DNA from 2 places in the Streptomyces sp. NPDC060366 genome. Region 2 is predicted to be linked to the other one. Evidence: predicted binding sites of a transcription regulator. Region 2 holds the regulator's gene; the other holds the start of a gene.
The links. The regulator HspR, encoded in region 2, represses chaperone genes until heat shock. The targets are predictions, from matches to a motif close to TTGAGNNNNNNNNNCTCAA.
Positions count from the first base shown of each region.

Region 1: the regulator HspR is predicted to act here: its motif matches at 9,070-9,088, upstream of lon (endopeptidase La).

Region 1 is NZ_JBHXDC010000003.1:531,399-547,401, forward strand. Features, by position in the region: gene fxsT (FxSxx-COOH system tetratricopeptide repeat protein) at 1-969, shown strand, start outside; gene ACFWHU_RS11345 (multifunctional oxoglutarate decarboxylase/oxoglutarate dehydrogenase thiamine pyrophosphate-binding subunit/dihydrolipoyllysine-residue succinyltransferase subunit) at 1,063-4,956, opposite strand; gene ACFWHU_RS11350 (ATP-binding protein) at 5,258-6,280, opposite strand; gene ACFWHU_RS11355 (response regulator transcription factor) at 6,562-7,299, opposite strand; gene ACFWHU_RS11360 (spermidine synthase) at 7,409-8,161, opposite strand; gene ACFWHU_RS11365 (GNAT family N-acetyltransferase) at 8,271-8,918, opposite strand; gene lon (endopeptidase La) at 9,113-11,524, shown strand; gene ACFWHU_RS11375 (MarR family winged helix-turn-helix transcriptional regulator) at 11,703-12,206, shown strand; gene ACFWHU_RS11380 (hypothetical protein) at 12,238-13,020, opposite strand; gene ACFWHU_RS11385 (nitrate- and nitrite sensing domain-containing protein) at 13,489-16,003, shown strand, end outside.
Region 2 is NZ_JBHXDC010000006.1:253,515-269,517, forward strand. Features, by position in the region: partial or broken gene clpB (ATP-dependent chaperone ClpB) at 1-1,941, opposite strand, end outside; gene ACFWHU_RS17920 (pyridoxamine 5'-phosphate oxidase family protein) at 2,126-2,530, shown strand; gene ACFWHU_RS17925 (hypothetical protein) at 2,680-3,000, opposite strand; gene ACFWHU_RS17930 (helix-turn-helix transcriptional regulator) at 3,297-4,280, shown strand; gene ACFWHU_RS17935 (LuxR C-terminal-related transcriptional regulator) at 4,394-5,485, shown strand; gene ACFWHU_RS17940 (heat shock protein transcriptional repressor HspR) at 5,482-5,958, opposite strand; gene dnaJ (molecular chaperone DnaJ) at 5,964-7,175, opposite strand; gene grpE (nucleotide exchange factor GrpE) at 7,275-7,955, opposite strand; gene dnaK (molecular chaperone DnaK) at 7,952-9,814, opposite strand; gene ACFWHU_RS17960 (sugar transferase) at 10,059-10,631, shown strand; gene ACFWHU_RS17965 (heterodisulfide reductase-related iron-sulfur binding cluster) at 10,742-13,012, shown strand; gene ACFWHU_RS17970 (FG-GAP repeat domain-containing protein) at 13,252-14,361, shown strand; gene ACFWHU_RS17975 (Yip1 family protein) at 14,500-15,456, shown strand; gene ACFWHU_RS17980 (phosphoribosyltransferase) at 15,523-16,003, opposite strand, start outside.

The DNA of each region.
Region 1 (16,003 bases), on a different contig from region 2:
CTGCTGGGGGCCGATCAGTGGACCACCCTCCAGGCCCAGCACAACCTGGGCGTGACCCTGCGCCTCCTCGGCCAGTTCGAGAAGGCGTACGAGACCGACCTCGACACGCTGCGCAAGCGCGAGGCGGTCCTGCGAGCCCGGCACTCCAACACCCTGCACTCGGTCAACGCGTGCGCCCGCGACCTGCGCCTCCTCGGCCGGTACCACGACGCGCTGGCCCGGCAGGAGCTGGGCGTACGGACCCAGATCCAGGTCCTCGGCGAACACCACCCGCAGACGCTGTGGGCGCAGCACAACCTCGTCCTGTGCAGGCGCAGGGCGGGCACGAAGGGCGAGGACGTCGGTCCGATCATGGCGGACCTGCTCTCCCGCCACGAGCGCGTGTACGGCAAGGGCCACCACAACAACCTGATGCTCGTCACCGACTACGGCAACTACCTGCGCGTGCACGGCGATCTGGGCCAGGCCAGGGACCTGCTCGCCGAGGCGGAGGACACCTACCGCGCACTGGTCGGCCAGGCCCACCCCGTACCGACCGGGATGCAGTCCAACATCGGCCTCCTCATGCAGGCCGAGGGGAACAGGGACGGTGCGCTCGTGCTCTTCGAGCAGGCGCTCACCGGTCTGCGCACCCTGCTCGGCGACGACCACCCGTGGACGCTGGGCTGCGCGCTGAACGCGGCCGGCGGGCGCAACCTCACCGGGCGTCTGGAGGAGGCCGCCGAGCTGAGCAGGGAGACGCTGCGGCGCTCCCGCGCGGCGCTGGGTGACGACCATCCGCTGACGCTCTCCAGCCAGACGGCGCTCGCCGCCGATCTGCGGGGGCTCCAGCAGCGCGAGGAGGCGGACAAGGTCGAGGAGGACGCCCTCCAGAAGCTGACGCGCACGATGGGCGCGCAGCATCACCACACACTGTCGGCGCGCCAACGGATCCGCCCCTACTGGGACTTCGAGCCGTATCTGGGCTGAGCACCCGGCCCGGCAGACACCCGGCCCGTACACGGACGAGGGCCCGGCACCGCGAGAAGCGGTGCCGGGCCCTCGTCCGTCACATCAGAGCCGTCAGGCGTCGAAGACCTCCGCGCAGAGCTGCGCCTGCTCCGCCTGGTGCCGCTTGGCGGAGCCGACCGCGGGCGACGACGAAGCGGTCCGCGAGATACGGCGCAGCCGCTCACCGTGCGGGATGTCGGCGCCGACCGCCAGGTCCAGGTGGTCGATCAGGTTGAGCGCGATGAACGGCCACGCGCCCTGGTTCGCCGGCTCCTCCTGCGCCCACAGGTACTTCTCGGCGTTCGGGTACTTCGCGATCTCCGCCTGGAGCTCCGCGCCCGGCAGCGGGTACAGCCGCTCGAGACGCACGATCACCGTGTCCTTCGCACCGCGCTTCTGGCGCTCGGCGTCCAGGTCGTAGTAGACCTTGCCCGCGCAGAAGACGACCTTGCGGACGTCCGCCGGCTCGATCGTGCCCGCCTCGGCCATCGCGTCGCCGATCACCGGGCGGAAGCCGCCCGAGGTGAACTCCTCGATCTTCGACGTCGCCGCCTTCAGCCGCAGCAGCAGCTTCGGGGTGAAGACGACCAGCGGCTTGTGGTGCGGGTTGTGGACCTGCCAGCGCAGCAGGTGGAAGTAGTTCGACGGCAGGGTCGGCATCGCGACCGTCATGTTGTTCTGCGCGCACATCTGGAGGAAGCGCTCGGGGCGCGCGGACGAGTGGTCCGGGCCCTGGCCCTCGTAGCCGTGCGGCAGCAGCAGCGTGACGCCCGAGGTCTGGCCCCACTTCTGCTCCGCCGACGAGATGAACTCGTCGACGACGGTCTGCGCCCCGTTGACGAAGTCGCCGAACTGGGCCTCCCACATGACCAGCGACTCCGGGCGGGCCAGCGAGTAGCCGTACTCGAAGCCCATCGCCGCGTACTCGCTCAGCAGCGAGTCGTAGACGTTGTAGCGGGCCTGCTCCTCGGACAGGTAGAGCAGCGGGGTGTAGTCCTCGCCGGTCTCCTGGTCCACCAGCACCGCGTGGCGCTGGCCGAACGTGCCGCGGCGGGTGTCCTGGCCCGACAGCCGGACCGGGGTGCCCTCCATCAGCAGCGAGCCGATGGCGAGGGTCTCGCCGGTGCCCCAGTCGATCGTGCCGTCCTCGACCGACGCCGCACGGCGCTGCATCTGCGGCATCAGCCGCGGGTGCACCGTGATGTGGTCGGGGATGTTGACCTGGGACTCGGCGATCCGCTTGACGACCTCCTGCGAGATGGCCGTCGTGACCGCGACCGGGAACTGGGCCTGGGCGTCCGGGACATGGGTCGGAGCCGGGTGCGACGTGGCCTCGCGGACCTCGGCGAACACCTTCTCCAGCTGGCCCTGGAAGTCCTGGAGCGCCTGCTCCGCCTCTTCCAGCGTGATGTCGCCGCGACCGATCAGCGACTCGGTGTAGAGCTTGCGCACCGAACGCTTCTTGTCGATCAGGGTGACCATCTGCGGGTTGGTGAACTGCGGGTTGTCGCCCTCGTTGTGCCCGCGACGGCGGTAGCAGATGAGGTCGATGACGACGTCCTTGTTGAACGTCTGGCGGAACTCGAACGCGAGCCGCGCCACCCGGACGCATGCCTCCGGGTCGTCACCGTTCACATGGATGATCGGCGCCTCGATCATGCGCGCGACGTCCGTCGCGTACATCGAGGAGCGCGAGGCCTCCGGGGCGGCGGTGAAGCCGACCTGGTTGTTGATCACCACGTGCACCGTGCCGCCGGTGCGGTAGCCGCGCAGCTGCGACATGTTGAGCGTCTCGGCGACGACACCCTGGCCCGCGAAGGCCGCGTCGCCGTGCAGCGCGACGGGCAGCACGGTGAAGTCCGTGCCCGCCTTGTTGATGATGTCCTGCTTGGCGCGCGCGATGCCTTCGAGGACCGGGTCGACCGCCTCCAGGTGCGAGGGGTTCGCCGCCAGCGAGACCTTGATCTGCTCGCCGTCGAGACCGGTGAAGGTGCCCTCGGCGCCCAGGTGGTACTTCACGTCGCCGGAGCCGTGCATCGACTTCGGGTCGAGGTTGCCCTCGAACTCGCGGAAGATCTGCGCGTACGACTTGCCGACGATGTTCGCCAGCACGTTGAGCCGGCCGCGGTGGGCCATACCGATGACGACCTCGTCGAGCCGCGACTCGGCAGCCGAGTCGATGACCGCGTCGAGCAGCGGGATGACGGACTCGCCGCCCTCCAGGGAGAACCGCTTCTGGCCGACGTACTTGGTCTGGAGGAACGTCTCGAACGCTTCGGCCGCGTTGAGCCTGCGCAGGATCCGCAGCTGCTCCTCGCGCTCCGGCTTGGAGTTGGAGCGCTCGATACGGTCCTGGAGCCACTTGCGCTGCTTCGGGTCCTGGATGTGCATGAACTCGACGCCCGTGGTGCGGCAGTACGAGTTGCGCAGCACGCCCAGGATGTCGCGCAGCTTCATCATCGACTGGCCGGCGAAGCCGCCGACCGCGAACTCCCGCTCCAGGTCCCACAGGGTGAGGCCGTGCTCGGTGATGTCCAGGTCGGGGTGCTTGCGCTGGCGGTACTCCAACGGGTCGGTGTCGGCCATGACATGGCCGCGCACCCGGTAGGAGTGGATCAGCTCGAAGACCCGCGCGGGCTTCGTGACGTCCTCGTCGTGCGAGGCGTCGATGTCCTTGAGCCAGCGCACCGGCTCGTAGGGGATCCGCAGCGCCTGGAAGATCTCGTCGTAGAACTCGTTCTCGCCGAGCAGCAGCTGACTGACGATCCGCAGGAACTCGCCGGAGGCGGCGCCCTGGATGACACGGTGGTCGTACGTCGAGGTCAGCGTCATGACCTTGGAGATGCCCAGCTTGTTCAGGGTGTCCTGCGACGTGCCCTGGAACTCCGCCGGGTAGTCCATCGAACCGACGCCCATGATGACCGACTGACCGGGCATCAGACGCGGCACGGAGTGCACCGTGCCGAGGCCGCCCGGGTTGGTCAGCGAGACGGTGACGCCGGTGAAGTCGTCCATCGTGAGCTTGTTGCCGCGGGCGCGCCGGACGATGTCCTCGTACGCCTGCCAGAACTCGAAGAAGTTGAGCGTCTCGGCCTTCTTGATGCCGGCGACGACGAGCTGGCGGTCGCCGTTCGGCTTCACCAGGTCGATGGCCAGACCGAAGTTGATGTGCTCCGGCTTGACCAGGGTCGGCTTGCCGTCCTTCTGGGTGAAGGAGTAGTTCATCGACGGCATGGCCTTGATGGCCTGCACCATCGCGTACCCGATGAGGTGCGTGAAGGAGATCTTGCCGCCGCGCGCCCGCTTCAGGTGGTTGTTGATGACGATGCGGTTGTCGAAGAGCAGCTTCACCGGGACGGCGCGCACGGACGTGGCCGTGGGCAGCTCCAGCGACATGCTCATGTTCTTCGCGACAGCGGCCGACGGGCCGCGCAGCGTCACGAACTCGGGCCCGGTGGGCTCCTCGTCGGACAGCTCGTCCTTCGGCGCCGCCTTGGCGGCGGCCGGCTTCGCGGCGGGCGGCGCGGCCTTCGCCGGCGCGGGAGCCGCAGCGGCGGGCTTCGCCGGAGCGGCCGGTGCCGCCGCCGGTGCCTGCGACTCGGCCTTGGGGGCCTGAGCCTGCGCGGGCGCCGCTGCCACGGGCTTCGCCGGAGCGGCGGGAGCTGTCGTGGAGGTCGTGGCAGTCGCCGTCACGGGTGCGGCCGGTGCGGCACTCGCCGCAGCCCCCGCGGCTGCGGTGGACGCCGTCGTGGACTCCGGGCTCTTGTCCGCCGTACCGGTCGTGCCCGGCTTGTAGTCGGCGAAGAAGTCCCACCAGGCACGGTCGACCGAATTCGGGTCCTGGAGGTACTGCTGGTAGATCTCGTCGACGAGCCATTCATTGGGCCCGAAGGCGGCGGCAGGATTCTTGTCCTGCCCCGTTTGGTCGGTCGAGACGCTTGAGTTACTGGGGGACTGAGACGACACGGCGGCAACCGCCCTCTTCCGCTTCACAAGGTGATGGACAGCGGGAATCAAGGCTACGCCTACCGGACCGAGAGGAGCAGACCGGGCGGGGGCAACGTCATGCAAGTCACACCGGAAGGCGGGTTTCGGCGTAGGAATTGGCGGGAAACGAGCCAGGTTTCCTTGGAGCTGTCCTCGGAGCTGTGGACGCACCGTGACGCCACACGGTCTTTTCACCGACTGAACGGAGTCCGGACCGGCAGCACCCGACCGAATTTCCGTCAGAACGCGCTCGTTCGGTGCCTCCGGTTCGAACCCTACGTCAACCGCGCGCCCGAGGGATTCCCGGAAGTGTCACCTGGATGAGGCAGCCACGTACGGATTCGGCCACCCCGATACGCCCGCCGTGCAGATCCACCGCCCAGCTCGCGATCGCCAGCCCCAGCCCCGTACCGCCGTCACTGCCGGGACCGTGCGGCGACGGCGCGCTGCCGCGGTTGAAACGCTCGAAGACCCGGTGCCGCTCCGGCTCCGGGATACCCGGTCCCTCGTCCTGGATCTCCAGATCCAGCGACTCCGGACCGTGCCCGCGCCGTGCCCGCACCGTCACCCGGCCGTGCGGCGGGCTGTGCTTGACCGCGTTGTCGATGAGATTCGCCACCACCTGGTGCAGCCGCTCCGCGTCCGCGTGCGCCGTCAGCTCCGGCGGCGACACATCCAGATGCAGATGCACGTCCGTACGGGTGTGGTTGCCGGAACCCGAGCTGAGACCGCGCTGCGAGGCCGCGAGATTGGCCTCCTTCAGCACCCCGGACAGATAGGGCCACACCTCGAAGCGCCGCGCCTTGAGCGGCAGCACACCGTTGTCGAGCCGCGACAGATCCAGCAGCGTCTCCACCAGCCGGCCCAGCCGCTCGGTCTGCTTCAGCGCCGTACGCATCGTCTCCGGATCGGCGGCGGACACCCCGTCCACCACGTTCTCCAGTACGGCGCGCAGCGCGGCGATCGGCGTGCGCAGCTCGTGCGAGACATTGGCGACCAGCTCCTTGCGGTGCCGGTCCACCGCCTCCAGGTCGTCCGCCATGCGGTTGATGGTGGAGGCCAGGTCGCCCAGCTCGTCACGGCGGTCGGCGCCGCTGACGCGCCGCGTGTAGTCACCGTGCGAGATGCCCTTCGCGACGGTGTTCATCTCGTCCAGCGGGGCGGTCAGACCGTGCGCCACGAACTGCGTTATCAACAGCGTCGCGATCATGGAGAAGACCGTGATGAAGCGCAGCTCGGTCTCGGTGCGCAGCGCCACCATCAGCAGCCCCGTGGTGATGAGCACGGAGACCACGACGAGCATGCCGAGCTTGGTCTTGATGGAGAACGGCCGCAGACCGCCGCCGTCCACCCCGCCGAGAGACCCGTGCCCCGCCCTTATCCGGGCCGGACCCTTGCGCGCCGGACCGCCGTGGCCGGACGGGTCGTGCCGCTGCGAGCCGCCTCTGGCCGGCCGGGGAACGCCGGTACGGGCCGACGACGGGCGCGCGGCGCGCGGGGGGCGCGGACCCCGTGGCGTACGGCCCGCGCGTCCCGTACGTCCGGGACCCTCGGCCTGCTCGCCCCCGCCGCCCGGCGTCCGGCTCATGGCGCCGGTGTCTCCAGGGCGTACCCCACGCCGTGCACCGTCCGGATGCGCTCGGCGCCGATCTTCCGGCGCAGGGCCTTGATGTGGCTGTCGACCGTGCGGGTGCCCGAGGCGTCCGCCCAGTCCCACACCTCGGCCAGCAGCTGCTCCCGCGAGAGCACCGCGCGCGGCGTGTTCGCCAGGCAGACCAGCAGGTCGAACTCGGTGGGCGTCAGATGCACGTCCTCCGCCCGCACCCGCACCCGGCGCTGCGCGTGGTCGATCTCCAGCTCTCCGAGGCGCAGGATGCCGCTGCGCGGTGTCACGGCGGCCAGCGCCGCGCGCTCCACCCGGCGCAGCAGGACATGCACCCGCGCCGCCAGCTCCCGCATGGAGAACGGCTTGGTCATGTAGTCGTCGGCCCCGACACCGAGCCCCACGAGCATGTCGGTCTCGTCGTCGCGTGCCGTCAGCATCAGCACCGGCACCGGACGCTGCGCCTGGACACGGCGGCAGACCTCCAGACCGTCGAAGCCGGGCAGCATCACGTCGAGGACCATCAGGTCGGGCTGCCACGCCTCGGCGGCGTCCACGGCCGCAGGGCCGTCGACCGCGGTCTGGACCACGAAGCCCTCGGCGCGCAGCCGGGCCGCGATTGCGTCCACGATCGTCGCGTCGTCCTCGACCACGAGCACCCGGCGCTGCGCGCCGGGAGTGGCCGCGACCCCGTTCTGGCTGGTGTGTGTCTGCTCCATCGCCCCGCCCCTGGTACGTTCCGCGATCCGTGTTCCTCGATCCACAATCCCCGTGAGGATGTCGATCCCGTGTGTGGGGAGCAGCGTAGAGGCACCGGAGGGCTCCCGGCTACGCAGGGCGAACGGCGAGATGGACCACGTCAGGCACTCCTCGGGCAACTTGGATCTCTTCGGTCCTAACCCCGGTGAAACCGGCATTCCGCAGCGCCTCCTCGAATGCGGGGGACGGCTGCGCGGACCAAACGGCCAGGACTCCGCCGGGGTTGAGCCGTGCGAGGCAGTCGGCCAGCCCGCCGGGTGTGTACAGGCTCGCGTTCTCGTCGGTGACGGTCCAGCCCGGCCCGTTGTCGATGTCGAGGCAGAGGGCGTCGTAGTGGTCGGTGGGCTCGTCGGTGACTTCCGCCGCCGTACGCAGGTACTCGACGAGGTCGGTGTGGAGGATCACAGTGCGCGGGTCGCCGAGCGCGGCGCCGGAGATCCGGGCGAGCGGTCCCTCGTGGTGCCAGTCGATGACGGCCTGCTCGCGTTCGACCACCACGATCCGGCCCCAGCGGTCGTCGGCGGCGGCGTGCGCGAGCGAGAAACCGACACCGAGCCCGCCGATGAGGAGGGACGGCAGGCCGTCACGGCGGTCTGGTGCGAGGGCGGCCTGCGCGGCGTCGATCAGCAGCCGCTCGGAGCGGCCGTCGGAGGTGTCCATCAGGAACGTGCCGTTGGCGATGATCTCGTGGATGTCGCCCTCGTCGCCCTCACCGCCGGGCCGCCGCCGCAGGACGACCTCGCCGTACGGTCCGTCGCGCCGGTCGAGGGTGACGGGGCGGGCTTCGGGGGCGTCGGGAGCGTCGGGGGTGGGGTCGGGCACGGGGATGTCTCCTCAGATCTGCGGCTGAACCGGGTCCGCCGCCATCCTCGCGGGGCGCACGGGACGACGACAATTCGGTTCTCGGGGCGTGTGCCCGGGGGAGGCGCCGTCAGTCGTCCGTCCCGCGTACGACGCCCGTGAGCGGGCCCTGGAGCCGCCAGCCGAGCGACGTGTACAGACCCAGGCCGTCGCTGGTGGCGGAGAGGACGCCGGTGGTGGCGCCCGCGTCGGCGGCGGCCGTTTCGAGCGTACGCATCACCAGCCGGCCGAGGCCGCGCCTGCGGTGGTTCTCCGAGGTCTCGACCTGGTCGACGACCGCCGTCCGGCCGTCGCCCGTCCCCGCGATCCGGCCGCGCGCGGCGGGGGAGCCGTCGGGGGCCGTCACCCGCAGGCGCAGGACACCGTCGCGGGTCTCCGTCTCCACCGTGTAGCCGGCGGGCGGGGCCGGTGGGACGGAGCGGCGCAGCGCGTGGAACATCATGTGGCCGGGGTCGTCCGGCACCGTCCAGCCCGGCGTGATCCACTCGGCCACCCGCTCCGGCGGTGCGAGTACTTTCAGCCAGGCTCCGGGCTCGGTGACGCTCTCGCAGAGCTTCCTTACGGAGGGCTCGTCGGGCTCGGGAAGGACGTGCCGGAACACATGGCCGGGCAGTCCGACATCGATGCGGTAGCCCCACGGCTCCACGACCGGCGCCGGTGTCGAGCGGTTGACGGCCCATCCCGCGACCCACACGGAAGTAATGGTTGAACTGTCCATGGGCTTATTACATCCCATGCCCCGTCGGTGCGCGACTGCTTTCCGCCGGGCGGGATTCGGGGCGGTGCCGGGGCAAGGCGGTCAGGGGCCCGATCGCTCAGAGCGAACACCCTCCCCAGGTATCCGGGGAACAACGGCAGGCTCACAAGCATTGAGTCGACATAGCTCAAGTTTTGACTGCCGAAGGGGAGACCATGGCTGCCACGTCCACACCGCTCACCCTGCCCGTGCTGCCGCTCGACGACGAGGTCGTGCTGCCGGGGATGGTGGTGCCGCTGGACCTGTCCGACACCGAAGTACGTGCCGCCGTGGAGGCCGCCCAGGCGGCCGCGGGCGACGGCTCCGACGGGGGAAAGCCGAAGGTGCTGCTCGTGCCGCGCCTCGACGGGGCGTACGCGGGGACCGGCGTCCTCGGGACCGTCGAGCAGGTCGGCAGGCTCTCCGACGGCGACCCCGGCGCCCTGATCCGCGGCAGGGGCCGCGTCAGGATCGGCGCCGGTACGACCGGGCCCGGCCGGGCCCTGTGGGTCGAGGGGCTGCGTGTCGAGGAGACCGTGCCCGACCCGCTGCCCGGTTCCGTCACCGAACTGATCAAGGAATACAAGGCTCTCGCCACCGACTGGCTGAAGAAGCGCGGCGCCTGGCAGGTCGTGGACCGCGTCCAGCAGATCGACGACGTCTCGCAGCTCGCCGACAACGCCGGATACTCGCCGTTCCTCAGCACGGCCCAGAAGGTCGAGCTGCTGGAGACGGCCGACCCGGTCGCCCGCCTGAAGACGGCGACCGACCAGCTCCGTGAGCACTTCGCCGAGCAGGACGTCGCCGAGTCCATCGCCAAGGACGTCCAGGAGGGCGTCGACAAACAGCAGCGCGAGTTCCTGCTGCGACGCCAGCTCGACGCCGTACGCAGGGAGCTGTCCGAGCTCAACGGCGACCCCGAGGACGAGTCCGACGACTACCGGTCCCGCGTGGAGGCCGCCGACCTGCCCGAGCACGTCCGCGAGGCCGCGCTCAAGGAGGTCGACAAGCTGGAGCGGTCGTCCGACCAGAGCCCGGAGGGCTCGTGGATCCGCACCTGGCTGGACACCGTCCTCGAACTGCCGTGGAACGAGCGGTCGAAGGACGCGTACGACATCCGGGGCGCCCAGCGCGTCCTCGACGCCGAGCACGCGGGCCTGGAGGACGTGAAGGAGCGGATCACGGAGTACCTGGCCGTCCGCAAGCGCCGCGACGACCGCGGGCTCGGTGTGGTCGGAGGCCGCCGCGGCGGCGCCGTCCTCGCCCTCGTCGGTCCGCCCGGCGTCGGCAAGACCTCGCTCGGCGAGTCCGTCGCGCACGCCATGGGGCGTTCCTTCGTCCGTGTCGCGCTCGGCGGTGTCCGTGACGAGGCGGAGATCCGCGGCCACCGGCGTACGTACGTGGGCGCGCTTCCGGGCCGTATCGTCCGGGCGATCAAGGAGGCCGGTTCGATGAACCCGGTCGTCCTGCTCGACGAGATCGACAAGGTCGGCTCCGACTACCGGGGCGACCCGGCCGCCGCCCTCCTCGAAGTCCTCGACCCGGCGCAGAACCACACCTTCCGCGACCACTACCTGGAGGTCGAACTCGACCTCTCCGACGTGGTCTTCCTCGCCACCGCGAACGTCCTGGAGTCCATCCCCGAGGCTCTGCTCGACCGGATGGAGCTGGTGCGTCTCGACGGCTACACCGAGGACGAGAAGGTCGTCATCGCCCGCGACCACCTGCTGCCGAGGCAGCTGGAGCGGGCCGGTCTGGAGACCGGCGAGGTGACGCTGGAGGACGAGGCGCTGCGCAAGCTGGCGGGCGAGTACACCCGCGAAGCGGGCGTACGTAACCTCGAACGCTCCATCGCCAGACTGCTCCGCAAGGTCGCCGCACAGCACGAGCTGGGCGAGCGCGAACTGCCGCTCTCCGTAGGAGACGGCGATCTGCGCGGGCTGATCGGCCGGCCGCACCACGTGCCCGAGTCCGCCCAGGACCCGGCCGAGCGCCGTACAGCCGTGCCCGGTGTGGCCACGGGCCTCGCCGTCACCGGCGCCGGCGGAGACGTCCTCTTCGTGGAGGCGTCGCTGGCCGACCCGGAGACGGGCGGTTCGGGTCTCACCCTGACCGGACAGCTCGGCGACGTCATGAAGGAGTCGGCGCAGATCGCGCTGTCCTTCCTGCGCTCGCACGGCGCCGAACTGGAACTGCCGGTGGCCGACCTGAAGGACCGGGGCGTGCACATCCACTTCCCGGCGGGCGCGGTGCCCAAGGACGGCCCGAGCGCGGGCATCACGATGACGACGGCGCTCGCCTCGCTGCTGAGCGGACGCCAGGCCCGTACGGATGTCGCCATGACCGGTGAGGTCTCGCTGACCGGGCGTGTGCTGCCCATCGGCGGCCTGAAGCAGAAGCTGCTGGCCGCCCACCGGGCGGGCATCACGACGGTCGTCATCCCGAAGCGGAACGAGGCGGACCTGGACGACGTCCCCGCCGAGATCCTGGACAAGCTGGAGGTCCACCCGGTGACGGATGTACGCCAGGTCCTGGAGATCGCGCTCTCGTCGGCGACGGCGCCGGCGGAGATCCCGATCGCCGCCTAAGGCGCGAGACGCTCCACGCGACAGCGGCAGGTGGGCCCCCGGCACTCGGTGCCGGGGGCCCACCTCGCGCGCGTGCGGGCCGGGGCCGCTGTCGCCGGTACATAACCTGCGAAATAATGACGGAGCCGCGGCAATGGGCCTCGGAGACGGAAAACCTTCAGGAGCGGGAAAACGCGCGATGGGTGTGCTGGGTACTGACGTGCACGGAGACGGTACGGCCAATGAACCGGAACCGGCCGGGAAAAGTGATGTGGACCACGAATTCCTGGCGCTGGAGCGTGAGTTGGCGGTCTTTCTGCGGCGCGCCAGAGCCAATTCCGGTGAGATGGCCCGCGAGGTCCACCCCGAACTGGAGCCGGCCGCCTACGGACTTCTCGTACGGCTGGAGGAGACCGGTCATCAGCGGGCCACCGATCTCGCCGCCTATTTCGGGGTCGGCAAGGCGACGATGAGCCGTCAACTGCACGCGTTGGAAGGGCTCGGACTCGTCACACGCGAGCCCGATCCGGCCGACGGGCGCGCCTCGCTGGTCCGGCTCACCGGCGAGGGGGTCGCGCGCTTCCGCCGGGTGCGGGACGCGCGGCGCGAGCGGTACGTACGCAAGCTCGCCGACTGGGACCGGGCGGAGGTCGCCGAACTGGCGCGGCTGCTGCACCAGTTGAACGCGCGCGCCGAGAGCTGAGCCGGCCCTCGGGGGCGCATCCGAAGGGGGCCTACGGCTCCACGTACACGACCGTCGCGTCGTCGTACGGCTTGCCCCGCCGGAAGGCCACCCCGTCCGGGTCCGCGGACTCCGCCGCCCGCACCCGGTCGATCAGCTCCTGCGGTCCGCTCTTCCTGACGAGCGCCAGGCAGTCCGCCCAGTCGCCCTCCCGGAACACCTCGACCCAGCGCGCGGCGCCGTCGGTGAGCGCCACGGCGGTACGTACCTGTGCGGCCGGTGTCCGCCCCGTCACGGCCTTCGCCGCCACGTCCGGGTCGACGGCCGCGGTGAAGAAGCCGCCCTCGGCGTTCCGCAGCGCGTCCGTCGCGGCGGCCTGCCGGCGGACCGAGCGCGGGACACGGTCCAGCCGGTCGTCCACGACGGCCCGCACAGCACCGTCCGGCGACTCCAGAAGGAGGGTGGAGTCCGAGAGGACGAGGTGCTCGACCGTGTCCGTGTCCCAGCGCACCATGACGACGGTTGCCTGGGGCGTTCGGGGGTGAGAAAGGTCACACGTGTCACGGTGGGCGTCGGCCGTACGCCGGATCGACTCCGCGAGGGCGTCGGCGAGGGACATCTCCCGCCGGGAGGCTGACAGTTCGGTCAGCGCCCCGCCCAGCCGGGCGGTGAACCACGGGACGCCGTGCACACAGCCGTCACCGTTCGGCGGAGGCGTCACGCCGTCCAGCGCGATCAGCGTCCCGCCGCTGCCCGCCGAGGGCGCGGCCACGGCTGTCCAGTCCTCGTTCGGGCGGGGATGGCTGCCGGGGGCGGTGGCGATGTCGATGCGCATGGACCCCAGTCTGCCGGACGGGCCGCCCGCCCCCGCCGGACGCCTCGGCCGTGTCCGCGGGGTGTCCGGCCGTGCCCGCGCGGGCACGTGCGCCTCGGTACGGAGGCGGCGGCCGGCGTACCGCGACACGCGTCGGCCCGGTGTGCGGGGCGCTCCTCCGCGCGGCGTCGGAGTCACCGTCCCCACGATCGGAATGATCAGTTCCGTGTCGATGCGACCGGGCATCTTGCCAAAGCTCACGCGTAACTTCCAACCGCCCCACCGTGCGCACCGTGGACGCGCGCTCGCGCGAGTTGTTCGCCAACTCCTCCTTGATGTTCACTCGTTCAGGTGGCGGAGCAGCCGAAACGCGCCCCCTCCGAGAAACGCTGGAATGGTCGGAAGCCGTGCCAGGGGTGGAGGGGTTGTCCGGTGTGACCGGACGTCACCTCTGCTTCATGGGCGGACGAGTCAAGAATGCGAGCACCGGTGCAGAAGAAGCGGCCTCGGGGCAAGGGCGGCACGCGCGGCGGGTCCCAGGGCTCGGCAGAGCCCCGTAAGACGGGGACGGCCGGTTCCGCCGACGCCCCCGAGGTTCCGGCCGGCCGGCCCGTACGGGTACGCAGCCGGCTCGTCGCCGCGGTCGCCGTCGTCGGTGTCACCGTCGTGGCGGCGGGTCTGCCCGCCGTCCTGGCCGCATCGGCCGAACTGACCGACACCCAGCGCCTGGTCACCCTCGCCGAGCTGAACCGGCAGACGGCCGTCCTCGCCCACTCCCTCGCCGACGAGCGCGACGAAGTCGTCGTACACATCGCCGGGGGCCGCGAGGAGGCCGAGAGCGACAAGGCCGACGGCGAAAAGGACGGGGCGGACGACGACGGGGCCGACGGCGCCCCGGGCGGCGACCCGGCCACCCGCGTCGACCGGCAGATCGACGAGATCGACGAGTCCGCCTCCCCCGGACTGCGCAGGGACCTGTCCACCGTCCCGTCCATCCGCCGCACCGCCCTCACCGGCAAGGGCGCCGCCCTGGAGGCGTACCAGGCCTACACGGACGTCATCGCCAAACTGCACGCCATCAGCGACGAGGTCGCCGAGCAGACGCCCCCCGAGGCCGCCGACGGCACCCGTGCCCCCGCCGCGCTCGGCCGCGCCGTCGAGCAGGCGTCGGCCACCCGCGGTCTGCTGCTGGCCGCGCTCGCCGTCCCGGCGCCGGAGAGCGCCGAGCCGCGGTTCGACCCCGTCACCGGCCTCCCCGTCCAGCCGGCCGACGACGGGGACGCCGCCGAGAGCGACCGCACGCGCGACGCGCTCAGCGCCGCCGCCCAGCAGGCCCGCGTCCATGAACTCGCCTCCCTCGCCGACTTCGACCAGTCGGCGGGCGCCAGGGCGCGCGACTCCCTCGCGACGACCGTCACCGGTCCCGAGGTGACGGCGGCGGAGAAGTATCTGACCCGCCTCACCGACAGCCCCGAGCTGTCCGACAGCGACCGCGACGCCAATCAGGAGAAGGTCGAGTCGTCGCTGTCCAGCCGCATCGAGCAGATGCGCGGAGTCGAGTCGGGCATCGGTTCCAGCCAGCTCAAGCGGCTGGAGCAGCTCCGCGACGACGGAGTCACCTCGCTGGAGCTCGGCATCGCCCTCCTCGGCGGCCTGCTGATCGTCTCGGTCGGGGTGTCCACCGCCATCGCCCGTACGCTCACCAGACCGCTCGCCGTCGTCCGTATCGGAGCGGCCCGTCTGGCCGCCGAGCCCGCGACCGGGGAACCGGTCCGCTTCACCGGCCGCAACGACGAGTTCGGCCAGGTCGTCCGGTCGCTCAACAGCCTGCACGCCAAGTTCCTCGACGTGTCCGCCCGCGCCGAGAAGCTCAACAGCGACCGCACCGGACTGATCGGCGCCCGGCAGTCGATGGCCGACCAGCGCACCGAACTCCAGCAGCGGGCGGCCGACATCACCGCGCAACTCGAAGCGCTGCGGCACACCGTCCACCACACGTTCGTCAATCTCTCGCTGCGCACGCTCGGTCTCGTGGAGCGTCAACTCGGTGTCATCGAGACCTTGGAGGAGCGCGAACAGGACCCGGACCGGCTCGGTGTCCTCTTCCAGATCGACCACATGGCCACGGTGATGCGCCGGCACAGCGAGAACATGCTGATGTTCGCCGGGCACGAGTACGGCGGGAGTTACGCGGGCCCCGTGCCGCTCGTCGACGTCCTGCGCGCGGCTGTCAGCGAGATCGACAAGTACGAGCGCATCACCATCCGGTCGCTGCCGCCGCACGCCCAGCTGGCCGGCTTCGCCGCGGACGACATCAGCCATCTCGTCGCCGAACTCCTGGAGAACGCCACGTCGTTCTCGCCGCCCGACACCCGGGTCGAACTCTCGGGCTGGCTGCTGGAGAGCGGTGACGCGATGCTCTCCGTGCAGGACCGGGGCATCGGCATGTCGGCGGCGCGGATCGCCGAACTCAACGAGCGGCTCGCCGACCCGGACGCGCACGAGCCGTCGAAGTCGAAGGCCAAGCCGAAGTCGAAGCAGGCGGAGACGGCCAAGGCCGTGAAGCAGACCGCCACCGCCACCGCCACCGCCACCGCCGATGGCGAAGGGGACGGGCTCGGTCTGCGCGTCGCCGCCCTGCTCGCCACGCGCCACGGCGTGGAGATCACGCTGCGCGAGCACCAGCAGGGCGGGATCGCGGCGGTCGTCGTACTGCCGCAGGCCCTGCTGCCGTCGGCCGGGCCGATCGCGGCACCGCACCGGGTGACGTCGGCGGGCGCGGCGCCGGTGCTGACGCTGCCGGGATCGGTGGCGGAGGCCAACTCCAATGTGCTGCCCGGCCGTTCGGACCGTGACCCGTTGGTGACGGCGCCCGAGGACCCGGCCGACGACCCGTACGCCATCGGCCCCGACACGCACGAGCGGGTCGCCGATGCCGCGGACGACGTCACTGACGACAACGCGGACGACAGCGCGGACGACGTCACCGACGTGGCCGACGCCC
Region 2 (16,003 bases):
CACCGAGTGCTTCTCGCCGTACTCGCTCATGTCGATACGGACCATGGCCCGCTCGTCGTCGAAGAGGAAGTCGGCCAGCGCCTTGGCCAGTTCGGTCTTGCCGACACCGGTCGGTCCGAGGAAGAGGAACGAGCCGGTGGGCCGGTCCGGGTCCGCGATGCCCGCGCGGGTGCGCCGTACCGCGTCCGACACCGCCTCGACCGCCTCGGTCTGACCGATCAGCCGGTTCCCCAGCCCGGCCTCCATACGGAGGAGCTTGCGCGTCTCGCCCTCCAGGAGCCGCCCGGCCGGGATCCCGGTCCACGAGCCGACGACGTCGGCGATGTCGTCCGGGCCGACCTCCTCCTTGACCATGGTGTCCGTGGCGGCTTCCTGCTCCGCCTCTGCCGCGGTCTCCAACTCCCGTTCCACAGCCGGGATCTCACCGTGCAGCAGCTTGGACGCGGTGCCGAGGTCGTTGTCGAGCTCCGCGCGCTCCGCCTTCCCCCGCAGCTCGTCCAGCTTCTCCTTCAGCTCGCCGACGCGGTTGAGGCCCTGCCGCTCCTTCTGCCAGCGCGCGTCGAGCCCGCGCAGCTCCTCCTCACGGTCGGCGAGGTCGCGGCGCAGCTTCTCCAGACGCTGCTTCGACGCGGGGTCCGACTCGTTCTTGAGGGCCAGCTCCTCCATACGGAGGCGGTCGACCGACCTCTGGAGTTCATCGATCTCGACGGGCGAGGAGTCGATCTCCATACGGAGGCGGGACGCGGCCTCGTCGACGAGGTCGATGGCCTTGTCGGGCAGGAAGCGCGAGGTGATGTAGCGGTCGGAGAGGGCGGCGGCGGCCACCAGCGCGGCGTCCGCGATCCGCACCTTGTGGTGCGCCTCGTACCGGCCCTTGAGCCCGCGCAGGATCGCGATCGTGTCCTCGACGTTCGGCTCGGCGATCAGCACCTGCTGGAAACGCCGCTCAAGCGCCGCGTCCTTCTCGATGCGCTCCCGGTACTCGTCCAGGGTCGTCGCACCGACCATGCGCAGCTCGCCGCGGGCCAGCATGGGCTTGAGCATGTTGCCCGCGTCCATGGCGGAGTCGCCGCCGGCGCCCGCGCCCACGACGGTGTGCAGTTCGTCGATGAACGTGATGATCTGCCCGTCGCTCTCCTTGATCTCGGACAGGACGGTCTTCAGCCGTTCCTCGAACTCACCGCGGTACTTGGCGCCCGCGACCATCGCGCCGAGGTCCAGGGAGACCAGCTTCTTGTTCTTCAGGGACTCCGGCACATCGCCCTTGACGATGCGCTGCGCGAGCCCTTCCACCACGGCAGTCTTGCCGACGCCGGGCTCGCCGATCAGTACGGGGTTGTTCTTCGTACGGCGCGACAGCACCTGTACGACGCGGCGGATCTCCTGGTCCCGGCCGATGACAGGGTCGAGCCTGCCCAGGCGCGCCGCTGCCGTGAAGTCGGTGCCGAACTTCTCCAGGGCCTTGTACTGGCCCTCCGGGTCGGGCGTGGTCACCCGGCGTCCTCCCCTTGCCTTCTCGAACGCTTCCAGCAGCTTCTTCGCACCGGCTCCCTGCCGGTCCAGTACGTCCCCGGCCTTGCCGCCCTCGGCCGCGATCCCGATGAGCAGGTGCTCGGTCGAGACGTAGTCGTCGCCCAGCTTCCTGGCCCGCTTGCCGGCGTCGCCGACGACGGCGAGCAGCCTGCGGTCGGGCTGCGGCGGCGCGACGGTGGAGCCCCGCACGCTGGCCAGCTCGGCCAGCACCCGGTCCGCCCCGGACCGTACCTCAGCCTGGTCGGCGTCGACCGCGACGAGCAGGTCGGTGATGTTCTCGTTCTCCTCGCCGGCCAGCAGCGCGAGCAGCAGGTGCGCGGGTGTCAGATCGGCATGGCCGGCCGACACCGCGCGCTCGGTGGCGGCGTTGAACGCGTCCTTGCTCTTGTTCGTCAGCTCGGCGTCCACGTGCGGTCTCTCCTCCTCGACTCGGGCCCGCCCCTCAACCCCCGGGACCTGACCCACCCAACGTACGCAAAGTTGAGTCTATTCCACTCAAGGCGCGCGAGGAACGTCCGGCGGCCGGCCGTCCTCGCGGACCAACTCCCGCCGCCCCGCACCTCGGAGGCCGATACGCGCCTATTCTTCCGGCATGGCCCAAGACGTACGCGATCCCGACCCCGAATATCTCGCCTTCTGGGGAGAGCGCCACCTGTGCACCCTGACCACACTCCGGCCGGACGGCACACCGCACGTGGTGCCGGTGGGCGTGACGTACGAACCGGAGGCCGGGCTGGCACGTGTCATCACCAACAAGAACTCGACGAAGGTCGGCAACATCCTGGCGGCGGGCCCCGACGGAGCGCGGGTCGCGGTCTGCCAGGTCCACGGCGGGCGCTGGGCGACGCTTGAGGGCCTCGCGACGGTACACACGGAGGCCGATCGGGTCGCGGACGCCGTAGGCCGTTACGCGGCCCGCTACGAGCGCGTGCCGGCGCCCAACCCGGACCGGGTCGTCATCGAGATCGCCGTCGACCGCGCGCTGGGCAGAGGATGACGCGCACCCCGCGAACGCCGCCACCACGCGGCGCGCGGCACGCCGGCCCCGCACGCGGACAGCACAGCGGCGCCATCGCGTTTCAGGTCCACGATGGCGCCGCTGTGTGGGGGAAGCGCCCGAGCGATCTACTACGACGGGGGAATCGCTCAGGCACTGCGGGGGGTGGCGGAAATGGTCTGTGGTTCGACCAGCTGGTGGTCACGCTGGTCGAGATTGACGAAAATCATGTCGTACCGAATCGCGCAGCGTACGGGCTGCGGCGCCCCCCGAGGCTTCCTCAGACACCGGTAGGCACGGACGTCCTCGTCCTCCTCGCGGACGACGACCACGGGCTCTCCGAACAGCGTGACCATCAGCGAGTCACCACGGTGTGGGATCGCCGTGACGAGATCGATGAAGTGCCACCCGGACCGGTAGGCCGAGGCCATCTCACGCCGAAAGACCCTGTCGTCCGGCGGGACGGTCATGCGCCCAAGTCCGCCGGTGCGCTGTCCCAAGTGGGCTCACCGGGCAGCGCGGTCATCGAGAAAGACGACGACTGGGCGTCCGCCGAGAGGTCACCACCGGCAACGAGAACACTTGCTGTCGCTGCCACGAAAGCGAGTGCGCAAAGCGCGCGAACCATCCTCTTCATGGAAGATCTCCACCCCATTCTGATCATCATCCCTCCCCCCGCGATTAAGACGATGGCTCACTCTGAACGCTTCCACCAGCAAGCACGGGCATCATGTTCCTGTAATTCAGGACCCTGAGGGGGTGGCATATGGAGTCAGAGCAGGGCAATACGGGGCACAAGCATGGGCTAGGCGAACTGTGCGAAGTGGGTAAAAACCTCTATGCGGCGGCTTTGCGCCACGGCCGGCTGTCCCGCTCAGACGCGCAAGGGGCGCCCTGCCTGCTCGACTTGGCCCTGCTACGCCCGGACCCCGACGAGTTCCAGTGGCTGCGCCCGGTCCCTCCGGCGATCGCGCTGAACCAGCTCACGCATCCCATCGAGCGGGAAATCCAGGAACGCCGGCAGCTGGCGATCTCCCTGGCCGACACCTTCGAGCCGTTCATGACCCTCACAGCCATGGATCCGTCGGCCACGCATGCCATCACCGTGCTCGAAGGGCTGAGCCTCATCAACTCGACCCTGGACCGCGTCACCGGCGAATGCACCGAGGAACTGCTCACCGTCCAGCCGGGCAGCGGGCGCGCACCCGATGTCCTCGAGGAAGGGCTCCGCAGGGTTCGCCCACTGATCAGCAGGGGGGTGAAGATGCGCACCCTGTACCAGCACACCGCCCGCCATCACCCGTCCACGCTGGCCTACGTGGAACGCGTCGGCTCGCGCGGGGTGGAAGTGCGGACCCTTGAAGAGATCATCGAACGGCTGATCATCGTCGACCGCAAAGTGGCGTTCGTCCCCGCCCGCAGCGACCGCAGGATCGCTCTGGAGCTGCGCCACGAAGGCCTCGTCCAGTATCTCGTCGGCGTGTTCGAGCAGTTCTGGCTCCACGGGACCCCTTGGGACGAACCGTTGTCGTACGCGCCGGAGATGGACGGCATCACCAGCATCCAGCGCTCCATCGCCAAACTCCTGGTCGACGGCCACGTGGACGAGGCGATCGCACGTCGGCTCGGCATGAACGTACGCACCTGCCGTGCGCACATCGCCAAGCTCAACACGACGCTCGGAAGTGGCAGCCGCGCCCAACTCGGCTATCTCATCGCCCAGTCGGGGATGCTCGACCAGGACCACTGACACGCACACCCGCCCCGGAAGTTGGCCACTCCCAGCCACCGACAACGATCCCCCGGTAGCTAGAATTCCACCACCGCCATCTTCCTGCATTGCAGAAACAGGGGGGTACCCAAATGGGAGGAACCAGACCAAAGCGGGCGCATCCACATGGCGATCGGGAGCTGTGCGACGAGGCCGTACGGCTCTACACGGCGGCCCTGCGCAACGACGGGATCGGCCGCGGCGAACTGACCGCCGCTCCCTGCCTGATGGACATGGCGCTGCTGCACCCGGACCCCAGGGACGCCGACTGGCTGCGCCCCGTACCCCCGTCGGCCGCCTTGGCGCATCTCCTGCTTCCCATCACGCGGGAGATCCACGAACGGGTACGGCTCACCGCCGTCCTCGCCGACTCCCTGGCACCCCTGATGACCGTGCCGAGCGAGGACCCCAACCTCTCCATCACCGTCCTCGAAGGACTGCCGCTCATCAGCTCCGTCCTGAGGGAGGCGTCGGCCGCCGCCACGTCGGAGATCCTGACGGCGCAGCCGGGCGGCAACCGGACGAAGACAGCCATGGAGCAGGGACTCAGGAACTCCCTCACGGCCATCGAGCAGGGTGCCCGGCTCCGCCACATCTACCAGCACCCGGCGCGCTACAGCCCGCACCTCAAGGACTACATGACGCGGGTACCGACCGGCCGGCTGGAGGTACGCACCGTCGAGCAGACCGTGGAGCGGCTGATCATCGTCGACCGCGAGATGGCGCTCATCCCCGCCAACGCGGAACGGACCACCGCCCTGGAGATCCGGCACCCCGCCCTGGTCACGTACCTCGTCCAGGTCTACGACGTCCTGTGGGCCCAAGGCACACCGCTGACGGAGCACCTGACCTCGACGGCCCCGGACACCCCGGTCACCGCGGTCCAGCGTGGCATCGCGCGACTCCTCGTCGAGGGCACCACCGACGAGGCGGTCGCCCGCAAGATGGGCATCAGCGTCCGTACCTGCCGCTCCCACATAGCCAAACTGATGCAGGCCCTCGGCGCCTCCAGCCGTACCCATCTCGGCGCCCTGCTGGTCCGGTCGGGCCTGGCGGGTACCCAGGCACCTCCACCCCGGCCACAGGACGAAGGCCCGGCGCCCCCCGGATCTCTCCGGGAGGCGCCGGGCCTTCACACGTCAGGCTCCGACCAGGTCCTGTCCGATCCGCCGGACACGACCTAGTCCGACGACAGCTTCGGCTTCGGCCGCCACACCACCAGCGCGCTCGTCTGCTGCACGTCCTGATACGGCACCAGGTCCCGCCGGTACGACGCGTGCACCTGGGCCTCGCGCTGGCGCATCGCCGCCGCCGCGCCGTCCACCGCCGCGCCGAGCTCCGCCACGCGCGCCTGGAGCGCCGCGACCTGGTTCTCCAGCTCGATGATCCGCTTGATCCCGGCCAGGTTGATGCCCTCGTCCTGCGACAACTGCTGCACCTGCCGGAGCAGTTCGATGTCGCGCGCCGAGTAACGCCTGCCGCGGCCCGCCGTACGGTCCGGCGAGACCAGGCCAAGCCGGTCGTACTGGCGCAGTGTCTGTGGGTGCAGCCCGGAGAGCTGGGCCGCCACCGAGATGACGTAGACCGGCGACTCTTCGGTCAGCTCAAAGGCCTGGTTGAACGATGAGTGCGGTCGACGCCGCCCGACCCCGTCCATTGGAGTCACGCTCCCTTCGCTGCCTGGAACAGCTCGTCCCGCGGGTTCTCCCCCACGGTCGCCTTCCGGTAGGTCTCCAGCGCGTCACGAGCCTCGGCGCCGAGATCCTTGGGGACGACCACCTCGACGGTGACCAGGAGGTCGCCACGGCTGCCGTCCTTGCGTACGGCACCCTTCCCCCGGGCGCGCATCGTACGGCCGTTGGGCGTGCCCGCGGGCAGTTTCAGGGTGACCGCCGGCCCGCCCAGCGTCGGGACCTTGACCTCGCCGCCGAGCGCCGCCTCCACGAAGGTGACCGGCACGGTGACGGTGAGGTTGTCGTCCTTGCGGCCGAAGACCGGGTGCGAGCCGACATGGACGACCACGTACAGGTCGCCCGCCGGACCGCCGCGCTCACCGGGAGCGCCCTTGCCGCGCAGCCGGATCCGCTGGCCGTCACTGACGCCCGCCGGGATCCGGACCTGCATGGTCCGCGAGGACTTGGCACGGCCGCTGCCCTTGCAGACGTCGCACGGGTCCTGGGCGATCAGCCCACGGCCCTTGCAGTCCACGCACGGGTCGGTCAGCGAGAAACCGCCGCCCGTGCCGCGCGACACCTGCCCGGTGCCGACGCAGGTCGGGCAGACCCGCGGCGAACCGTTCTTGTCGCCGGTGCCCGAACACGCCTTGCAGGGAGCCTGGCTGGACATCCGCAGCGGAACCGTGGCCCCGTCGACCGCCTCGGTGAAGCTGAGCGTCACCTCGGACTCGATGTCCTGGCCGCGGCGCGGCTGCGTACGCGTGCCCGTGCCGGGACCGCCTCGGTTGAAGAGGCCGCCGAACACGTCCCCGAGCCCGCCGCCGAAGCCGCCGGCGCCGCTCTGGCCCTGGGGTCCCTGGCCGCCGCCCTGGGGCCCGCCTCCGAAGAGGTCGCCCAGGTCGAAGTTGAAGGACCCGCCGCCGCCCCCGGCACCGGGGCCGGCCCGGAAGCCGCCACCGTTGCCGAAGAGCGAGCGCGCCTCGTCGTACTCCTTGCGCCGCTTGGGGTCGCCGAGCACGTCGTTGGCCTCGGAGATCTGCTTGAAGCGCTCCTCGGCCTTGGCGTCACCCTTGTTGGCGTCCGGGTGGAACTCGCGGGCGAGCTTCCGGTACGCCTTCTTGATCTCGGCCTCGGTGGCGTCCTTGGGGACGCCGAGAACCTTGTAGTAGTCCTTCTCCACGAAGTCCTTGGTACTCATTCCCGACGTCCCTCCTCACTGCCCGTCATGCGTACTGCCTGTCATGCGTACTGCCCATCCGTACCGCCGTCCGCACGTCCCGTACCGCGGGGCCGCACGTCAGCCCTCGTCCGGGCCACCGCTCTCCTCGTCCGTGTCCGGCTCGTCGGCGGACTTCGCCTTCTCCCCGGGCTGGACCCCCGGCTGGGGCTCCGCCACGGCGACGCGCGCGGGCCTGATGGTCCGCTCGCCGAACCGGTACCCAGGCTGCAGGATCGCGACGCACGTGTCTTCGGTGACATCCGGCGCGTAGCTGTGCATCAGGGCCTCGTGGATCGTCGGGTCGAAGGGCTCGCCCTCCTTGCCGAACTGCTGGAGGCCCATCTTCGCGGCCACCGTCTCCAGCGATTCCGCCACCGACTTGAACCCGCCCACCAGCTCGTCGTGTTCCCGGGCGCGCCCGATGTCGTCGAGCACGGGCAGCAGCTCGGTAAGGAGGCTCGCGACGGCGATCTCCTTGACCGTGACCCGGTCCCGCTCGACCCGGCGGCGGTAGTTCTGGTACTCGGCCTGAAGCCGCTGGAGGTCTGCCGTGCGCTCGCCGAGCGCCGTACGGACCTGGTCCAGCTGAGCGATCAGCGCGGTCTGTGTCGCGTCTTGTTGTACGTCCCCTGCCGGGGGGGCCGCCGGGCCGGTCTCCTTCGCGGAGTCCGACTCGGCGGCCTTCGGCGCGGCGTCTTCGGGGGTGGCGCCTGAAGGGACGTCGGGCTCCTCTTCGAAGCCCGGAGTCTCCTCCGTCACGCGGCACCGTCCTTCTTGGGCTTCTCGTCGTCGACGATCTCGGCGTCCACGACGTCGTCCGCGGCGTCGGTGCCGCCGGCGGGACCGGCCTGCTCCGTGCCCGGGGCGTCGGTGGCACCGTCGGCCTGGGCGTTGGCGTACATGGCCTGGCCGAGCTTCTGCGAGACGGCGGCGACCTTCTCCGTGGCCGTACGGATCTCGGCCGTGTCCTCACCCTTGAGCTTCTCCTTCAGCTCGCCGATGGAGGTCTCGACCTCTTCCTTCACGTCACCGGGGACCTTGTCCTCGTTGTCCTTGAGGAACTTCTCGGTCTGGTAGACGAGCTGTTCGGCCTGGTTGCGGGTCTCGGCGGCCTCGCGGCGGCGGTGGTCCTCGTCCGCGTACTGCTCGGCCTCTTCACGCATCCGGTTGACCTCGTCCTTCGGCAGCGAGGAGCCACCGGTGACGGTCATCTTCTGCTCCTTGCCGGTGCCGAGGTCCTTCGCGGCCACGTGCATGATGCCGTTGGCGTCGATGTCGAAGGCGACCTCGATCTGCGGCACACCGCGCGGGGCGGGCGGCAGTCCGGTCAGCTCGAACATTCCAAGCTTCTTGTTGTACGCCGCGATCTCGCGCTCGCCCTGGTAGACCTGGATCTGCACCGACGGCTGGTTGTCCTCGGCCGTCGTGAAGATCTCGGAGCGCTTCGTCGGGATCGTGGTGTTGCGCTCGATGAGCTTGGTCATGATGCCGCCCTTGGTCTCGATACCAAGAGACAGCGGGGTGACGTCGAGCAGCAGGACGTCCTTGACCTCGCCCTTGAGGACACCGGCCTGGAGCGCGGCACCGATGGCCACGACCTCGTCCGGGTTGACGCCCTTGTTGGCGTCACGGCCGCCGGTGAGCTCCTTGACGATCTCGGCGACGGCGGGCATACGCGTGGAGCCACCGACCAGGACCACGTGGTCGATCTCGGACAGCGCGATACCGGCGTCCTTGATGACGTTGTGGAACGGGGTCTTGCAGCGCTCCAGCAGATCGGCCGTCAGCTGCTGGAACTGAGAGCGCGTGAGCTTCTCGTCCAGGTGCAGCGGGCCCTCGGCGGAGGCCGTGATGTACGGCAGGTTGATCGTGGTCTCGGTGGAGGACGACAGCTCGATCTTCGCCTTCTCCGCGGCCTCGCGGAGACGCTGGAGAGCCATCTTGTCCTTGGCCAGGTCCACGCCGTGACCGTTGGCGAACTGCTTCACCAGGTAGTCGACGACACGCTGGTCCCAGTCGTCACCACCGAGGTGGTTGTCACCGTTGGTGGCCTTCACCTCGACGACGCCGTCACCGATCTCCAGGAGCGACACGTCGAAGGTGCCGCCGCCGAGGTCGAAGACGAGGATCGTCTGGTCGTCCTTGTCGAGCCCGTACGCCAGCGCGGCGGCCGTCGGCTCGTTGACGATGCGCAGGACGTTGAGGCCCGCGATCTCGCCGGCCTCCTTCGTGGCCTGGCGCTCGGAGTCGTTGAAGTACGCCGGGACGGTGATGACCGCGTCCACGACCTTCTCGCCGAGGTAGGACTCCGCGTCGCGCTTCAGCTTCTGAAGGACGAACGCGGACATCTGCTGCGGGTTGAAGTCCTTGCCGTCGAGGTTGATCTTCCAGTCGGTGCCCATGTGGCGCTTGACCGACCGGATGGTCCTGTCGACGTTCGTGACTGCCTGGCGCTTGGCGACCTCTCCGACGAGCACCTCGCCGTTCTTGGCGAAGGCGACGACGGACGGCGTGGTCCTGGCGCCTTCGGCGTTGGTGATGACGGTGGGCTCGCCGCCTTCGAGAACGCTGACGACGGAGTTTGTCGTGCCCAGGTCGATGCCGACCGCACGTGCCATTTCGATTCCTCCAACTGACTTGAGTGGAACAGGCTCAAGGATGCACGACCGATCCTCGGGCGTCAACAGAGCTGAGTCGACCAGACTCAACTATCGTGCGGCTCAATTTCCGGGAACCTTCCGGCAACCGTGCGGTTCCCGCAGGTCCGCGCGCCTTCGGAACTTCTCTCCGCCACTGCGGCACGATCGGTCGGCAAGCGAGCGCAAAAGGCGCGATGTCGCATACAACGGTCAGGGAGGTCCCATGGTTCCGGACCTGGATCTGGACCCCAAACGCCTGCTCGATCTGACGCTCGGCACACTCCTGCTGATTCTGGCCGCGCCCGTGCTGGCCGCCGCCGCCCTCGCCCTCACGTTCTCCGCGCGGCACCCCGGCACCGCCTTCACCCACAAGCGCCTCGTCGGCCTGGAGGGCCGCGTCTTCACCGCCCGCTCCCTCGCCACCCGCCGGCACCGGCTGGACCTGCTGTCACGCCTGCCCCACGTCGTGAGCGGTGAGATGTCCCTCGTCGGCCCCGCGCCGCTCGCGCCGGGCGACCCCAGGGCCGCGGCGCCCTGGCGACGGTTCGTACGGCCGGGCCTCACCGGCCTCGCACAGGTGCGCCGCCGCTCCCCGATGCCGTGGGACGAGCCGGCGCTGCTCGACCAGCACTACGTGGAGCAGTACTGGATCGGCCTCGACCTGCTGATCCTCGTACGGACGCCGGCCGCCGCGCTCGCCCCGTACGGCGACGACCTCGTCGTACCGCGCATCCCCGCTCAGGGTCACCTCAGCGACACAGATCACCGGCCACGCGGCTACAGTGCGGCGGGATAACTGGGTACCCTCAGCACAAACCGATTAAGTTACCGCTTAGTAGAACCGCTTGGTAGCACCCCTCGACGTGGTGCTGCTCTTCCCACCCTCGCAGGCCCGAGGAGCCCCCAATGCAACTCGCCGCGATCATCGTGTCGCTGGTGCTGACCGTCGTCGGCGTCGCGCTCATCGCACGAGCCGTCGCCGAGATCTACCGGTTCGTGAAGCTCGGCTCGCCCGTACCGGCCGGCAGTCGCACCGACGACCCCAGAGCGCGCACGATCACCCTGGCCAAGGAGTTCTTCGGCCACACGCGGATGAACCGCTGGGGTGTCGTCGGCTTCGCGCACTGGTTCGTCGCGATCGGCTTCCTGACGCTCGGGCTGACGATCGTCAACGCCTACGGCCAGCTGTTCCAGGCCGACTGGATCATCCCGTACATCGGCACCTTCCTGCCGTACGAGATCTACGTCGAGTTCATCGCGCTCGCGACCACCGTCGGCATCCTCGTACTGATGGCGATCCGGCTGCTGAACCTGCCCTCGCGGGCCGGCCGCAAGTCGCGCTTCGCCGGCTCCACGGCCTGGCAGGCGTACTTCGTCGAGTACGTGATCCTCACCATCGGCGTCGCGATCCTGACCCTGCGCGGCCTCGAGGGCGCCCTGCACCACGTCGACAGCTACGAACCGGCGTACTGGGTCTCGTATCCCCTGGTCGTGGCGTTCGACGGGCTCAGCCTCGGCACGCTCCAGAACCTGGTCTACCTGACCGCCATGATCAAGCTCGGCGTGACGATGATCTGGGCCATCACCCTCGGCCTCAACACCACGATGGGCGTGGCCTGGCACCGCTTCCTGGCCTTCCCGAACATCTGGTTCAAGCGCGAGGCCGACGGCGGTACGGCGCTGGGCGCGCTCCGGCCGATGGTGTCGGACGGCAAGGAGATCGACTTCGAGGACCCGGGTGAGGACGACGTCTTCGGTGTCTCGCAGGTCGAGCAGTTCTCCTGGAAGGGCATCCTCGACTTCTCCACGTGCACCGAGTGCGGTCGCTGCCAGTCGCAGTGCCCCGCCTGGAACACCGGCAAGCCCCTCTCGCCGAAGCTCCTGATCATGTCCCTGCGCGACCACGCGCACGCCAAGGCGCCGTATCTGCTGGCCGGCGGCGGCAAGACGATGGAGGGCGAGGAGAAGGCGTCGGCGGAGGCGCTGAAGGACGTGCCCGCCGCCGCCCTCGCGGAGGCCGAGCGCCCGCTGATCGGGACGCTCGAGGCGAACGGTGTCATCGACCCGGACGTCCTGTGGTCCTGCACCACGTGCGGCGCGTGCGTCGAGCAGTGCCCGGTCGACATCGAGCACATCGACCACATCGTCGACATGCGCCGCTACCAGGTGATGATCGAGAGCTCGTTCCCCTCCGAGGCCGGGACGATGCTCAAGAACCTGGAGAAGAAGGGCAACCCCTGGGGCCTCCAGAAGAAGCAGCGTCTGGAGTGGACCAAGGAGGTCGACTTCGAGGTGCCGGTCGTCGGCCGGGACGTCGAGGACCTCACGGAGGTCGACTACCTGTACTGGGTCGGCTGCGCGGGCGCTCTTGAGGACCGCGCCAAGAAGACCACCAAGGCGTTCGCCGAACTGCTCCACATCGCGGGTGTGAAGTTCGCGATCATGGGCGGCGACGAGAAGTGCACGGGCGACTCGGCCCGCCGCCTGGGCAACGAGCCGCTGTTCCAGCAGCTCGGCCAGGAGAACGTGGCGATGCTGAACATGGCGTACGGCGAGGACGACGAGGATCCGGGGACGAAGAGGCCGAAGTCCTCGAAGAAGATCGTCGCGACCTGCCCGCACTGCTTCAACACCATCGCGAACGAGTACCCGCAGCTCGGCGGCGAGTACGAGGTCATCCACCACACCCAGCTGCTCCAGCACCTCGTCGACGAGGAGAAGCTGATCCCGGTGACCCCCGTCGAGGGTCTGATCACCTACCACGACCCCTGCTACCTGGGCCGGCACAACAAGGTCTACACACCGCCGCGCGAGATCATCGCGAAGGTGCCCGGCCTCCGTAACGAGGAGATGCACCGCCACAAGGAGCGCGGCTTCTGCTGCGGCGCGGGCGGCGCGCGGATGTGGATGGAGGAGCGGATCGGCAAGCGCATCAACAACGAGCGTGTGGACGAGGCGCTCTCGCTGAATCCGGACATCGTGTCGACGGCGTGCCCGTTCTGCCTCGTGATGCTGACCGACTCGGTCAACGGCAAGAAGAACGAGGGCAAGGCGAAGGAATCGCTCCAGGTCGTGGACGTGGCGCAGCTGCTGCTCGACTCCGTACGGACGCCGCCGTCGGACCCGGAGGACACCCCGGAGCCGGCCGAGGAACCGGAGCCGGAGCCCGCGACGTAACGCCCTCCTCAGGAAGAGCGCGGCCGGACCTGCCTCGGGGGCGGGTCCGGCCTTTCTTCTGCCCTCGGGCCATCCCTCTGACGATCCGGCCGGTGATCCCGATCGGTCCGTGATCGCGATTGGTCCGTTTCCTTACCGCGACGCGCGAACTGGAGCATCATGTGGCAGCGAATGTCATGTGCCGAGACAGATGGGTGGGTGGGGTCGTGCGCATACGCACCGGCGCGACGACAGCGGTGATGACCGGCGCCGGCGTCTGTACGGCACTGGCCCTACTGCTGACCGGTTGCAGCGGCTCCGCCGACGGCGGCGGGCCGGGCAGCGGCACCAAGGCGAAGAACGGCGACACCACGCCCCTCGCCGGCGGCGCCTCCGTACCGAAGCGCCCCGTCCCGCGCGGCGACGGCAGCGAGGTCCCCGCCGACTTCAACGGCGACGGCCACCGCGACCTCGTACTGAACGACCTGGTCAAGGCACCCGACGCGATCCAGGGCGACGACGCGGGGATCGGCATCGTGTACGGCTCCGACTCACCGCGCGGCCTCGATCCCGCCGTACGCCAGACACTGAGCCCCACCGCCAACGGCGCGGCCACCGACGGCGTCCTCCCGGCCGCCTTCGACGCGGCGGCCACCTGCGACCTGGACGGCGACGGCTACGCCGACCTGATCGTGAGCACCGACCCTCCGTACGACGGCCTCGGCCGCCCGCCCGTCCCCCTCCAGCTCCTCTTCGGCGGCCCGGACGGCATCACGGGCAAGGCGGTCGTACTCAAGATCCCCGCCAAGGCGCGCTACGGCGACGACTGGCCCGACCACCCGGTGTGCGGGGACTTCGACGGCGACGGCAAGCCGGATCTCGCAGTCTCCGCCAGCGCGGGCCAGGTCAGCTATCTGCGCGGCCCGTTCAGCCGCGCGGGCGCCCCCAAGGCGGCGACGGCCCCCGTCCCCGGCGGCGGCCCGGTCCTCTACGCCCCCACGGGCAAGGCGGACACGGACGGCGACGGCTACGACGACCTCGTCCACACCACCCGCACCCACGAGCCCGGCAAGGCCGCGAAGGGCAAGCTGCTGCTCGGCGGCCCGCGGGGACCCGGCGAGGCGGGCGGCACGTACACCTTCAAGGCGCTCGCGCTCCCGCCCGCGCCGAGACTGCCGGGCGCGGACGGCGAGCCCACCACGGACCTCCTGGACTCGGGGGACTTCACCGGCGACAAGCGCCCCGACGTGGTGACCCGCACACACCAGGGCGAGGAGAAGGACCTGATCGCGCTGTACCCCTCCGAGAAGGGCGGGAAGGCGGCTCAGCGCCCGGTGATCAGCTTCAGCACGTCGATCTTCCTCAAGTAGGGTGAACCGACCTCCCCCATCCCAGGTGTAGCAAGCCCCCCAGGGTTCCCTTAGGGGATGTCACAGCTCGGCCGCAAAGGCCGGCCGGTTCCGGCTGCGCCCGCCCGGCGCCCGTCCGGAGCGGGTACGTTCGGTGACGTGGCTGGATTCAGGATCGGACGCGGCCGGGACAACCGCACACGCCAACAACAACCGCAGCAGCAGCCGTACGGACGGCAGGCGGCGCCCCCTCCGCAGTACGGAGGTGGGCAGCCGGCACCGCCGTACGGCAGACAGCCGCACCCTCCGCAGCAGCAGTGGCCCCAGACGGGCGCCGGACACCCCGGCCCCCAGCAGGGCGGTTACGGCTACCCCGGACCGGGTGGACACGGCGGTCAGGGGGGAGGGCACGGCGAGCCCGAGTACTTCGGCGACCCGCACAACCAGCACGGCGGTGGCGGCGCCCACGACCCGTACGCGAACAACCCTGGTCACACGCAGCAGTTCAGCGTGGACGAGAGCGGCTACGGCGACGGCGCGACGTACCACGCGGGCTCCGCGCCCGCCCCGTCCGGCCCGCGACTGCACTGGAAGCAGCTGCTGAGCGGCATCGTGCTGCGCCCGAACGCGACGTTCTGGCAGATGCGCGACTACCCGGTCTGGGGCCCCGCGCTGGTCGTGACGTTCCTCTACGGGCTGCTGGCCATCTTCGGCTTCGACGGGGCCCGCGAGGAGGCGATCAACGCCACCCTCTCGACGGCGATCCCGTACGTCCTGACGACGGCCGTGGCCTTCGTGATCGGCGGCCTGATCCTGGGCGCGGTGACCCACACGATGGCCCGCCAGCTCGGCGGTGACGGCGCCTGGCAGCCGACGGTCGGCCTCTCCATGCTGATCATGTCGATAACGGACGCACCGCGCCTGGTCTTCGCGCTCTTCCTGGGCGGCGAGAACTCACTGGTGCAGATCCTCGGCTGGGTCACCTGGGTCGCTGCGGGAGCGCTGTTCACGGTGATGGTGAGCAGGTCGCACGACCTGCCGTGGCCGAAGGCGCTGGGCGCGTCGGCGATCCAGCTGATCGCGCTGCTGTCCCTGATCAAGCTCGGCACGATCTAGCGGCCCGGACCCGCCGTCGACGGCGGCGGGTCCCCCGGTCTCTCCCCCGGCTCTCCCGCCCCGCTCTCAGGAGTCGAGTATCTGCCCGGAGCGCCGCACGACGGGAGCCTCGACGCTCCAGGGGAAGTTGATCCACTCGTCGGTGCGCTTCCACACGTACTCGCACTTCACCAGCGAGTGCGTCTTCTCATAGATGACGGCGCTGCGGACCTCGGCGACGTGGTTGAGACAGAAGTCGTGAACGAGCTTGAGGGTGCGCCCGGTGTCGGCGACGTCGTCGGCGATGAGGACCTTCTTGTTGGAGAAGTCGACCACGTTCGGCACCGGCGCCAGCATGACCGGCATCTCGAGAGTCGTACCAACTCCCGTGTAGAACTCGACGTTCACCAGGTGGATGTTCTTGCAGTCGAGCGCGTAGGCGAGCCCGCCGGCGACGAACACCCCGCCGCGCGCGATGCTCAGGACGACATCCGGCTCGTACCCGTCGTCCGCGACGGCCTGCGCCAGCTCCCGTACGGCGGCGCCGAAGCGCTCGTACGTCAGGTTC